2 regions of the Gilliamella sp. X-57 genome follow, and region 2 is predicted to be linked to the other one. Evidence: riboswitches for the same ligand, from Rfam matches in the RefSeq annotation. Region 2 holds a riboswitch; the other holds the start of a gene.
The links. Region 2 has a riboswitch for thiamine pyrophosphate ahead of thiB (thiamine ABC transporter substrate binding subunit). Riboswitches for the same ligand answer to the same signal wherever they lie in the genome.
Positions count from the first base shown of each region.

Region 1: it holds a riboswitch for thiamine pyrophosphate, as region 2 does, so the genes downstream of both, thiM (hydroxyethylthiazole kinase) here and thiB (thiamine ABC transporter substrate binding subunit) in region 2, are expected to answer to the same signal.

Region 1 covers NZ_JBXSQI010000002.1:55,493-61,502, forward strand. Annotated here, with positions in the region: gene ACYIAL_RS01490 (STY0301 family protein) at 1-202, shown strand, start outside; gene thiD (bifunctional hydroxymethylpyrimidine kinase/phosphomethylpyrimidine kinase) at 275-1,069, opposite strand; gene thiE (thiamine phosphate synthase) at 1,081-1,722, opposite strand; gene thiM (hydroxyethylthiazole kinase) at 1,735-2,520, opposite strand; TPP riboswitch at 2,575-2,676, opposite strand; gene trkA (Trk system potassium transporter TrkA) at 2,716-4,077, opposite strand; gene trpS (tryptophan--tRNA ligase) at 4,186-5,181, opposite strand; gene ACYIAL_RS01520 (phosphoglycolate phosphatase) at 5,205-5,900, opposite strand; gene rpe (ribulose-phosphate 3-epimerase) at 5,893-6,010, opposite strand, start outside.
Region 2 covers NZ_JBXSQI010000022.1:33,676-39,685, forward strand. Annotated here, with positions in the region: gene ACYIAL_RS10475 (MlaA family lipoprotein) at 1-39, opposite strand, end outside; tRNA gene ACYIAL_RS10480 (tRNA-Arg) at 166-237, shown strand; gene ACYIAL_RS10485 (hypothetical protein) at 664-1,167, shown strand; gene ACYIAL_RS10490 (hypothetical protein) at 1,234-1,440, shown strand; TPP riboswitch at 1,634-1,742, shown strand; gene thiB (thiamine ABC transporter substrate binding subunit) at 1,782-2,777, shown strand; gene thiP (thiamine/thiamine pyrophosphate ABC transporter permease) at 2,792-4,369, shown strand; gene thiQ (thiamine ABC transporter ATP-binding protein ThiQ) at 4,347-5,048, shown strand; gene dinB (DNA polymerase IV) at 5,645-6,010, shown strand, end outside.

The DNA.
Region 1 (6,010 bases), on a different contig from region 2:
ACATGAGTTAATATGGGAAGTTAATCACTATACGGACGCTGAACCTTATTATGTTGTTTGCTCTTATAATGTAAGAAGAATTGAGTTAATAAAAAAAATTGATTTATCAATGAAAAGTTGTTGGGCTGACTATTCTAAAAATGAACAAGGAAAAAAAGGGACACTTACCTGTAGCACAAATGAAGCAAAGAATCTGCATTAGTTAAGGTATGGGATTGGTTGTTATATACAATAGGTGACAACTTAAATCCCATTTAGTTTGTTTATTGTGCGATTACCACCAACGGTAAAAATGGTGTGTTGGTCCAATCCCTTTCCCTATATTTAAATCGTTAGCATGACTAATTGCGCCATGTAGATAATTTTTGGCTTGGGCTATTGTCTCTGATAAGCTGTTTTTAGGTAATAATGCGGCAATCGCTGCGGATAATGTGCAGCCTGTACCGTGGGTGTTTTTTGTTTGAATGCGTGGAGCGGTTATTTTAACTGTGTTATTTTGAGTGATTAAATAATCAGGGCTTTCATTGCTGGGCAAATGTCCTCCTTTCATTAATACCGCTTTACAGCCTAACTTGAGTAATTCATGCCCTTGCTTTTGCATATCATCTTCGTTTTTTGCTTCGTCACAATCAAGTAGTGCAGCGGCTTCTGGTAGATTGGGAGTGATGATGGTCGCTAGGGGGAGTAAAAGTTCACGAATGGCTGTGATGGCGTCAGGTTTTAGTAGCGAATGTCCCCCTTTGGCGACCATGACGGTGTCTAAGACGATGATCGGGATTGGATTGGTTTTTAGCAGGTGGTGGACGGTTGTGACTATTTCTTTATTCATGAGCATTCCCATTTTTACGCTATCAATTTGAATATCTTGATAAAGCGTATTAAATTGGGCTTCAATAAATTCGGGCGAGATCGCTAATACCGCATCAACCCCTTGTGTGCTCTGTGCCGTTAGGGCCGTGATGACCGACATGCCATAGGCGCCAAGTACAGAAAAGGTTTTTAAATCGGCTTGAATACCTGCACCACCGCTAGGATCAGATCCTGCAATGGTCAATGCAATTGTTGTCATAATAGTATTTCCTATTTAACCTGCTTGATTTTATTAATAAGCGATAACGTTGCTTGTTGAATATCTTTTTTGCCACATATAGCCGAAATCACCGCAACACCGTCAATACCTGTTTGGATAACATTAGTTACATTGTTTTCATCAATGCCTCCAATAGCAACCGCAGGGCGCTGCTTTAGTACTACTAACTTGGTTAACTGTTCGATTCCCAGTGCTGCCGTTGCATCTTTTTTGGTTGTTGTTGGAAAGATAGGACCAATACCAATATAATCAACCAGTTGCCAAGGAGTAGTATCAAGTTGTTGGCGGTTAGATACTGAAAACCCTAACCATTTGTCTGTGCCAATAAGTTGGCGAGTGACATCAGCTGGCAAATCACTTTGTCCAATATGTACGCCATCGGCATTAACTGCTAAAGCAATATCCACATGATCATTTATAAATAGTGGGACAGGCGTATCACTTAGTGTTTCTTTCAATGCTAATGCTGCTTGATACCAATCTTTACCTGCCAGTTCTTTTTCTGATCTTAACTGTATAGCGGTTACGCCGTTTTTGACAGCAATTTTTGTTGTATTGACCATACCACTAATACCACCACAGAGTAGTGGATCGAGCACTAAATAAAGGGTTAAATCCAGTTGTTTTTTCATCTTCTATCCTTATTAAAGCGATGGGTTAAATAGTGAGAGTTGATCTAATAGAGATACTGCAAAGGTGCCTAATCCTTGCTGTTTATTGGCAAGTTCAGCGGCCTTTTTCATCATAAAACATGCCGAGGCGGTAGCAGATAAAATGTCAGGCGAATTGGCTATAAAGGCTGCTACCATGGCGGATAACGAACATCCTGTTCCAGTCACTTTTGTTAACGCTATATCACCACCTATTATGCTATAGATGATGTTGCCATCGGTGATGTAATCGATATCTCCTGTCATTGCAACGATAGTTTGATATTTTTGCGCAAGCTCTTGGGCAGCGGTTAAAGCTGATTGGGTTGAGTCTTGACCGTCAGGTCCTTTTGCCGATGAGTTTTGACCGTTTAGCGCTAATATTTCTGAGGCATTACCACGAATTACCGTTGGTTTTAACGACAATAATTGATATGCAAATTCAGTACGATAATTAAGCGCAGGTCCTACAGCGACAGGATCGAGTACCCATGGGGTTTGTGTTTGCTGAGCTTTAGCTGCTGCTAATAACATACTTGTGGCTATGCTGCTGTGAATGGTGCCAATATTAATCAGTAAACTATCGGCAATGGTAACAAATGCCGCAACTTCTTGCTCGGCAATAACCATTGCCGGTGATGCACCAATAGCAAGTAGTACATTGGCGGTGAAATTTTGGACTACATCATTGGTTATGCAATGCACGAGTGGGCGTTGTTGTTTAATGTGATGGATAAAAGCAGTTGCTTGGTTGGTTTTGAATGACTTGACTGCTGGCATATTTCTCCCCTCCTTATATTTTATATATGTTGGGAAGAATTGACCAATTTAGTGAATTTATGGCTTAGACTTCCCTACGCTGGCATAATCCAGATCAGGTTCAACGGGTAAAATCTCAGTTTTTTGTTGAAACAAAAAACACCCCGAGTCGAAATTTATTTAATTATTATGGACTGATGATCTATTTTTAACAAGTTATTGTAATAATTTTTCAATGTCCGTAATTGCCTTTCTATCTGGCAAAAATATGATTAGATGATCATTGTCTTCTATCATTAAATCGGTATTAACGATAATGACATCTTCACCGCGCACTACAGCTCCAATGGTTGCACCAGAAGGCAGTTTTAAGCCATTAATATTTTTGCCAACGAGTTTTGATGTTTCACTACGACCAGTGGCAACAATTTCGACAATTTCGGATTCACCTTGTCTTAATGATACGACTTTAACAACGCCTGTTTGTCTTACATGACTTAACAGCTCTGAAATCGTAGCGTGCTGTGGGGAAATTGCAATATCAATCACACTATCATTAATCAGTTCAAGATAGGCTTGGCGTTGAATCAATACAATCACTTTTTTAGCTCCCATCCTTTTAGCAAGCATGGAGGACATGATATTGGATTCATCATCATTGGTAACAGCAATAAACAGATCAGTAAGTTCGACTTGTTCTTGTGAAAGTAATTCTTGATCTGATGATTCACCATGTAATACTGTTGTATTAACGAGTTGCTCAGCGATTAATTCGGCTCGCTCAGCATTTCGCTCAATTAATTTGACGTGATAGTCATTTTCTAAACGTTTTGCTAAAGCGACAGCCACGCCACCACCACCACTAATAATGATACGTTTATAGGGCTTTTCTAACCGTTGTAACTCACTGGTCACCGCTTTGATATTGACGGGTGGGGTTATAAAGTAGACCATATCACCGGCTTCAATAAGGGTGGAACCAAGCGGGCGGATAAAGCGATTTTTACGATAAATTGCCACGACACGAGCTTCAACATGTGGTAAATGCTCTTTAAGTCCAGATAATTCACTGCCAACTAACGCACCGCCATAATAGGCAGTCACAGCCACTAAACAGACACGATTATGATAAAAAGACGCAAATTGTAGCGAACCAGGATATTGTACTAATTGACTAATATGATTAGTGATAAGGTTTTCTGGGGCAATGATATGATCGATATTAATACAATCTTTATTGAACAGCGGGTAATTTTCGTCATTGTATTCAGGCGCTCGAATGCGTGCGACCTTTTGTGGGATTTTAAACATAACATGACCAATTTGGCAGGCCATCATATTGACTTCGTCAGAATTCGTTACAGCGACAAGCATATCCGCTGATTCAGCACCGGCATTTTCTAATACTTGAGGATAGGATGATTTCCCACAAATCACCTGTAAATCGAAACGTTCTTGTAGAGATTGTAATTTGTCATGGTTTTCATCAACCACAGTAACATCGTTTTGTTTTTCGGTAACGAGATATTCAGCAAGCGCACTACCTGTTTGTCCGGCACCAAGAATAATAATCTTCATAACTAACCTGTATAGTTAAATGGCTTTAATTGTTGCCAATTTATTTAGTCTATTAAAGCCATTGCATACTGTTTTATTTTTAGTAATAATCAATTATTGATTTGGCAATTATACAAAACCGATTGCATCATAGACTTTTTTCAAAGTTGGTTCGGCCTTTGAACGTGCTTTTTCGGCACCTTCTTGCATGATTGAAAACAGATAACTTTCGTCATCCCGGTACTGATGATACTTGGCTTGTAAAGTAGTTAGCATATCGATGACTTGCGTTGCAACTTCGGTTTTGAGATGGCCATACATTTTGCCTTCAAATTCTTTTTCAAGCTCGGCAATCGGTTTACCTGTCACGCCAGTTAAAATATCAAGTAGGTTTGAAACACCAGCTTTATTTTTTATGTCGTAACGTACCACTGGCGGTTCGTCAGAATCGGTCATCGCACGTTTGATTTTTTTCTCAATATCTTTAGGATTTTCGAGTAATCCAATCACATTATTGCGGTTTTCATCTGATTTAGACATTTTTTTAGTTGGCTCTTGCAGTGACATAACGCGGGCGCCCACTTTGGCAATAAATGGCTCAGGAACAGTAAATATATCGCCATAAAGTGCATTAAAGCGCATAGCAATATCACGCGATAATTCAAGATGTTGTTTTTGATCGTCGCCAACAGGTACTAAGTTGGCTTGATAAAGCAAAATATCGGCAGCCATCAGCACTGGATAATCAAACAAACCGGCATTAATGTTTTCAGAATGACGAGACGATTTATCTTTAAATTGAGTCATACGACTGAGCTCACCAAAATAGGTGTAACAATTTAATGCCCAGCCTAATTCGGTATGTGCTGGGACGTGTGATTGTACAAAAATAGTGCTCTTTTGGGGATCAATGCCGCAAGCTAAATAAAGCGCTAATGTATCTAATGTGGCTTTGCGTAGTTTGTCGGGATCTTGGCGTACAGTGATCGCATGTTGATTGACGATACAATAAACGCAATCATATTCACCTTGCAGAGCCACCCAATTTTTTAACGCACCTAAATAGTTGCCAAGTGTTAATTCTCCTGAAGGCTGAGCGCCACTAAATACAATCGGTTTACTCATAATTTGTTCCTAATTTATGCTAATTATTTTTTTGCATCAGCTTTTGGCTGAGGTAATAATGTTAATATGTCTTTAAAATCATCTAATAAAAAATCAGGGTTGCTGGTTGCGATCGAAATACCATAGTTATAGCCATAGCTTAAGGCGATGGTTGGACAGTTAGCATTTTGAGCGGCGGTAATATCATTTTTAGAATCGCCAACAAAAAGTAACTGATCACTAAACAATCCAAATGTAGCCATTACTTGATACAACGGCGCTGGGTGTGGTTTTAATTTAATCACATCACCACCACCAAGTACTAACGAAAAGTACTCTTTTATACCTAAGGAAGTCAGCAAGGCCGGTAAAAATTGAGCAGGTTTATTGGTCACTAATGCCAGCGGATAATGATTATCATGAAGCACTTTTAGGGTTTCTTTAACATTGGGAAACAGTTTCGTTTCTGCATCAATAACTTTATCATAATGCTGGTTAAATAGATTTTTAGCTTTTGCAAGTAGCTCAGTTGATGGATCAACTTGAATTGCTTGAAATACTCGCTCGAGCATGATATCAATACCATTACCGACAAAATTTTTGACTTGTTCATTGCTAATTGTCGGTAGATTCAGCTCTGCCAACATATTTTGTGTAGCCAGTGCCAGCCCCGGCACACTATCAACCAATGTACCATCTAAATCAAATGCGATTGCTTGAATATCTTTTAGTTTATTCATGTATAACTCCTGCTAACTCTTTACGCATGGCATCAATGACGGTTTTATAATCAGGCTGGCTAAATATGGCGGAGCCTGCAACAAACATATCGGCACCTGCTTTGGCTATT
Region 2 (6,010 bases):
CATTACCGAAAACATCATACCAACTATTCGTTTTTTCATAGTATCTTTGATTAAAAGTAATAAGGTTAAAGATGATGCGATTGTATCATGATTACTAAAAATAGAAAATTTTTCGTTATTTAAATGGCATTATCTTTTCAAATTTATTAGAATAAGTACTCCAATGACCTCATAGTTAAATGGATATAACAAGCCCCTCCTAAGGGCTAGTTGCAGGTTCGATTCCTGCTGGGGTCAAGATTAGTTAGAAGTGCACAATTAATTTTTATATATTGGTTTATAATGAGTTTTGATAAGTTGGATTAAAAACAATAAAGTCAAAATTCTACTCAACTATTTCTTAGTGGTTAAATTTACGCATTACTAAAAAATCTAAAATCCAGCTAACCCTTTTTTTATCAATAAATAAAAATAAATAAAAATAAATAAAAACAATAAATTAAAAGCAAGCTATAAAAAAGGGGTTTGTAAAACAAAAATCCTATTTGCCTTTTGCGAAATGGGATTATAGTATATTGGCTTCACCTCCGTGTAGGCGGTTTAAGACCAGTTTTTACACTTTACTCGTTTATATCCTCGAAGTTATCCCTCAAATTATTATTGAAATCATTCTCAAAAATCCTATTGGCGTTGATTCTGTTATTATTGCCGTATTAATGGAATTTGCAGGCATTAACCAGTAAAAATGTCCGAGTGGTTAATCGTAGTGATGCAATAATATTACCACCATCACCTATTATCAAATTTGTCAGACCTAACCTGAATTACGGCAAAAATACACAAGTTGGACCTGCTGACATATTGCATCCAAACAAAGGATTTTTTACGCAATCAGTCAACCCTGAATCATACGCCCTCAATTTTCCGACCACGGGAGCTAATGGATTATATTTTGATTTAGACATAGAGGGGATTGATCCAATTGAATTGACATGGGAGCTAGTTACGCATGAGGGGATCACCGCTACTGTGACAAGGAAAACAACCAGTAGTTATTGGGATAGTTGGCTTGATGGTTCAGAAGATGTGGCGCGAGTTACCTTAACTGGTCCTAAACCAAACGACGATGACTATGACGTTCGGCACAGCCACCATCTAACTTATTCAGATCTAATTTATAAGCCAAATTTACCACAGACATTCGAGTTAGTGGGTAGAGATAGATAGGGTAATGAAGTCGTAACATATGGATTTGTATTACAGAAGTGGTTCTTGATCCGTAGCACCTCGGTAATGGTAGGAGTTGATGGGACTCCTACCCATACCGATTGGTGTGATGATTTAGACTATCGACTTCCGCAAGTAAAAGACCTCAGCAATGGGGTTTGTCGTAATAAAGCTCTAGATGAAGATGATTGTAATGGTGTCGTCGGGGCTACGCCGTCATCAAGGGTAATCATTACCAGAGCCGATAACAGGCAATTGAGCTCAAATTATTGATAGATTTAGAAGCAAATTTATACTGGTTTGTTTTTAAGCATTTAGAATGGTAAGGTGATTGGTTGTTTGAGAACAAAAAAATAATATAAAATCAATAAACTAATGGATGGTTTTTTTTAGGCTATTACCGATCTTTATCATTTTCGTTATTTACAGTTGTTTACAATCCTTATTCCAACCACTACACTAGCCCATGTTCTCAACGGGGTGCCCAGTAGGGCTGAGAATGTTAGATAGACTAACGTAACCCGTCGAACCTGAACTGGATCATGCCAGCGGAGGGATTTGAGTTATTGTACTTGCTCAAACCTTTTGTCTTTTTTGGCTATTTTGGAGGCAAAATGTTTTGTAAAAAATTGTTATTATTTTTGGTCTTTTCTATTCCTTTCATGGCAAATGCTGCTGATGTAAAGCCTACCTTAACGGTTTATAGTTATAACTCTTTTATTTCAGAGTGGGGGCCTGGGCAAGAGATTGAAAAGGGGTTTGAAGCGCAGTGCGATTGCCAACTTGAAATTGTTGCATTAGGCGATGGCGTAGCGGTTTTAAATCGAATTCGCCTTGAGGGCGATAGAACCAATGCCGATGTGATCTTAGGGTTAGACAATAACCTTTTAGATCAAGCCAAACAGGCGGGTATTGTTATTCCTCATCAAATTAGCAAGCCTAATAATTTAAATACCGATTGGTGGGATAATGATTTTATGCCTTATGATTTTGGCTATTTTGCATTTATTTATAATCAACAAAAAATCAATCATCCACCACGGAGTATGCACGAGCTAGTTGATAATCAAGCCAACTGGAATATTATTTATGAAGATCCAAGAACCAGCACCCCAGGGTTAGGTTTATTATTTTGGGTGAAGAAGATATACGGTAATGATGCAGCATCTGCTTGGCAAAAAATAGCTAACAATACTGTGACTGTGACCAAAGGTTGGAGCGAATCTTATGGTTTATTTTTGAAAGGTGAGGCCGATTTTGTGCTTAGTTATAGCACTTCACCTGTTGCGCATATTATGAATGATAATGATCATCGTTATGCTGCGGCTATTTTTGATGAAGGCCATTACCGCCAAGTCGAAGTTGCGGGCATCACTAAGTACAGTCAGCAACCAGAGCTTGCACGTTCATTTTTGCGATATTTATTAACTCCTGAGGTACAGCGCCAATTTGCTGAAAAAAATTTCATGTATCCGATTATTAACATTCCATTACCCGAAGCTTTTCAGCAAATTAAGCCAGTCAATAAAGCGCTTGAGTTTGATGCCAAGCAAGTTGAACAGAATCAAAAAGCGTGGGTACGTGAATGGAAATCCACTATTAGTAAGTAGTTTTATTTAGCCTAATGTTGAAATTAAGAACATTACTTCCTGGTTTTAGCGCTGCAAGCTTCATCTTAATTGTATTAGGCACAGCGCTATGTGCACTTTGCTTGGTCGCTATCGAGTCTAATAATTTAACTGTCTATTTTGATAGTTATTTAATGCATTTGATTTGGATAACAGTATTTCAAGCAACGCTATCGACATTATTATCTATTTTATCGGCAATAGTAATGGCGAAAGCTTTATCAATGGTTAATTTTTGGGGTAAACGGTTATTGTTACGCATAATGCCTGTTACCTTTATTTTACCCACACTCGTTGTTGTAACGGGGCTGCTGTCTGTTTATGGGAAACATGGCTTATTGGCTGAGGTTTTCGATTATTTGGGATTGCCATTTATTACCTCTATTTATGGCTTGAAAGGTATATTACTTGCGCATGTGTTTCTTAATTTTCCGTATGCTTGTTGTTTATTTTACCAAACGTTAAATAACGTACCTGTCGCACACAAACAGTTAGCGACGCAGTTAAATTTTTCGAGTTTTACTTATTTTAAATTGGTTGAATGGCCACTACTACGTCGGCAATTGTTCCCGATGGCATCGCTTATTTTTATGCTTTGTTTTTCAAGTTTTGCCATAGTATTAACGCTTGGAGGTGGACCAAAATATTCCACAATTGAAGTGGCTATTTATCAATCTATTCGTGAGTTTGATTTGATGCAAGCTGTATTTTTAGCCTGTTTGCAGTTAGTTTGTTGCGTTAGTTTTATGCGATTGATGCAAAAAACAAATTATAATAAAAGACTTAGTGTGAACTACGTTAGGCAAAATTATTGTGTGCCAGTTTCGTTTCACTTAGTGTTGTTGAGTATGGTAATTATTGTTATTGGTGGGCTATTTATTGTTTTACCCATCATTACGATACTTATTGAAGGGATTTATTTTTTTAAGTGGTCATTTTTAACGGCCACTTTTCAACATGCTGTTATGTTTTCGGTATTAATTGCTTTGGGATCGGCAATGATTGCTATGCTACTTGCTTTATTATTACTTTATACCAACAGCCGCCTATTGATTAATCAGCAAACACAGTGGAGCAATCGATTAATGTTGGTTGGATCGCTGATTTTAATTATTCCAAGTATGGCACTAGCGTCAGGTATGTTTTTAATGTTATTTCCGTACGCGTATAGTTCTGTGCTTGTGTGTGGCTTAATTATGTTGTGTAATGGTTTTATGGCATTGCCCTTTTTATTAAAAAATCTTGCAGCGCCAATGTATGATGTGACATCACGTTACTGGCAATTAAGTCAATCACTAAATATTGATGGTTTGTTGCATTTTTATTTGATCGAATACAAAGCGCTAAAAAAATTAATCATTCAGAGCTTTGCTTTTTCAGCCATATTATCGTTAGGTGATTTTGGTATTATTGCGTTATTTGGTGGGCAGTCAGTCATTACGTTACCCTACTATTTATATGAGCAAATATCGCATTATTATTATCAAGAAAGTACCGTAACTGCTGCATTATTGTTAATATTATCTTTTAGTTTGTTGGTTGTGATAGATTATGATCGAACTGAATCACATTAATTATCAATATGATAATTTTAAAGTACATTTTGATATTGAGATAGCAGCAAAAGAACGCGTCGTTATTGTTGGGCCTAGTGGTGCAGGTAAAAGTACTTTATTAAATTTAATTGCTGGATTTATTCATCCAAAATCGGGCGATATCATTCTTAATAAACAATACGCAAATAACTTACTTCCTGGCAAACGCCCTGTATCAATGTTGTTTCAAGATAACAATTTATTTAGTCACTTAACCGTTGAACAAAACATCGCTTTAGGGCTTAAACCATCATTAAAGTTAACGGTAACTGAGCAACAGACTATTTGTGACATTTTAATTCAGGTGGGACTGGATGGATTTGGCAAACGATATCCAGAACAGTTATCAGGTGGGCAACGGCAGCGAGTGGCACTTGCGCGTTGTTTAATTCAACATCGGCCTATTTTATTATTGGATGAGCCTTTTTCAGCGCTTGATCAAGCTCTACGTTATGAAATGTTAGCATTAGTTAATCAAATTTGTGATAAATTTAGTTTAACCTTAATGATGGTATCGCATTATCTTGATGATTCGCTCAGTTATTTTTCGCGTTGTTTGGTCGTGGATAATGGGCAGATTGTTTTTAACGGGATGCCAACAGAGTTAAAACAACCAGAAAATAATCGCATTGCGAAAATATTGGGTTTTAATTTTTAATAAAAAGTGAGATTTAAACACTAAATAAAGCGCTTTGTCTATTCGTCTGTAATGCTTTAAAAAACACCGATTAATCGAAGAAATCATGATTTAATTTGCAGACATGTTTATTAATACTGAGTTATTAATAGTTTTGATCTTTAAATTAAAAAGCTTAAAGTATAAGATTTTATTACCCTCTTAAACGTATATGATTTGCAATTGCCAATAATAACAACGATTAATATTTACACAAAATATAAAGTACCATTTAAAACGATATATATGATGCCATTTATGCTTTGCAATCACCAACATGGGTGGCAACGCATCCGAATCATTATTAACATTATGTGGATCGCAAATTTAGTACGCAAGATTTGATTTACATGTGGTCTGATTTAGCGGGGTTAAGAGATAACTTATATGTTTCTGAAAAAGCATTGTTAATCCTAATTTTCATCAATCAACGCGTTCGATTGGTGACCCTTATGATAAAAATGGTTTAATTGATTTCGATAAATTGACTAAGTAACCGCAAAGATTATTTACACAATAGTTTAAGTTATGATATTGTATATTTATACAGTTGTATTTTAAGTGTTGTAAAACCGTTTATGCGAAAAATTATTCATGTGGATATGGATTGTTTTTATGCCGCCGTTGAAATGAGAGACAATCCCCGTTATCGCAATCTGCCTATTGCGGTGGGGGGCGATCCGCGTAAACGCGGTGTGGTTGCTACTGCCAATTATTTAGCTCGTCAATATGGTATACACAGTGCTATGTCAATGGCACAAGCTATTAAACTGTGCCCTAATCTTAAAATTATACCCGGTAGGCATGCGGTATATAAAGAAGTGTCAAAACAGATCCACCAAATTTTTAGGCGCTATACTGACTCTATTGAGGCACTATCGCTCGACGAGGCTTACCTTGATGTGACCGATTGCAAGCTTTGTTATGGTTCGGCTACCTTGATT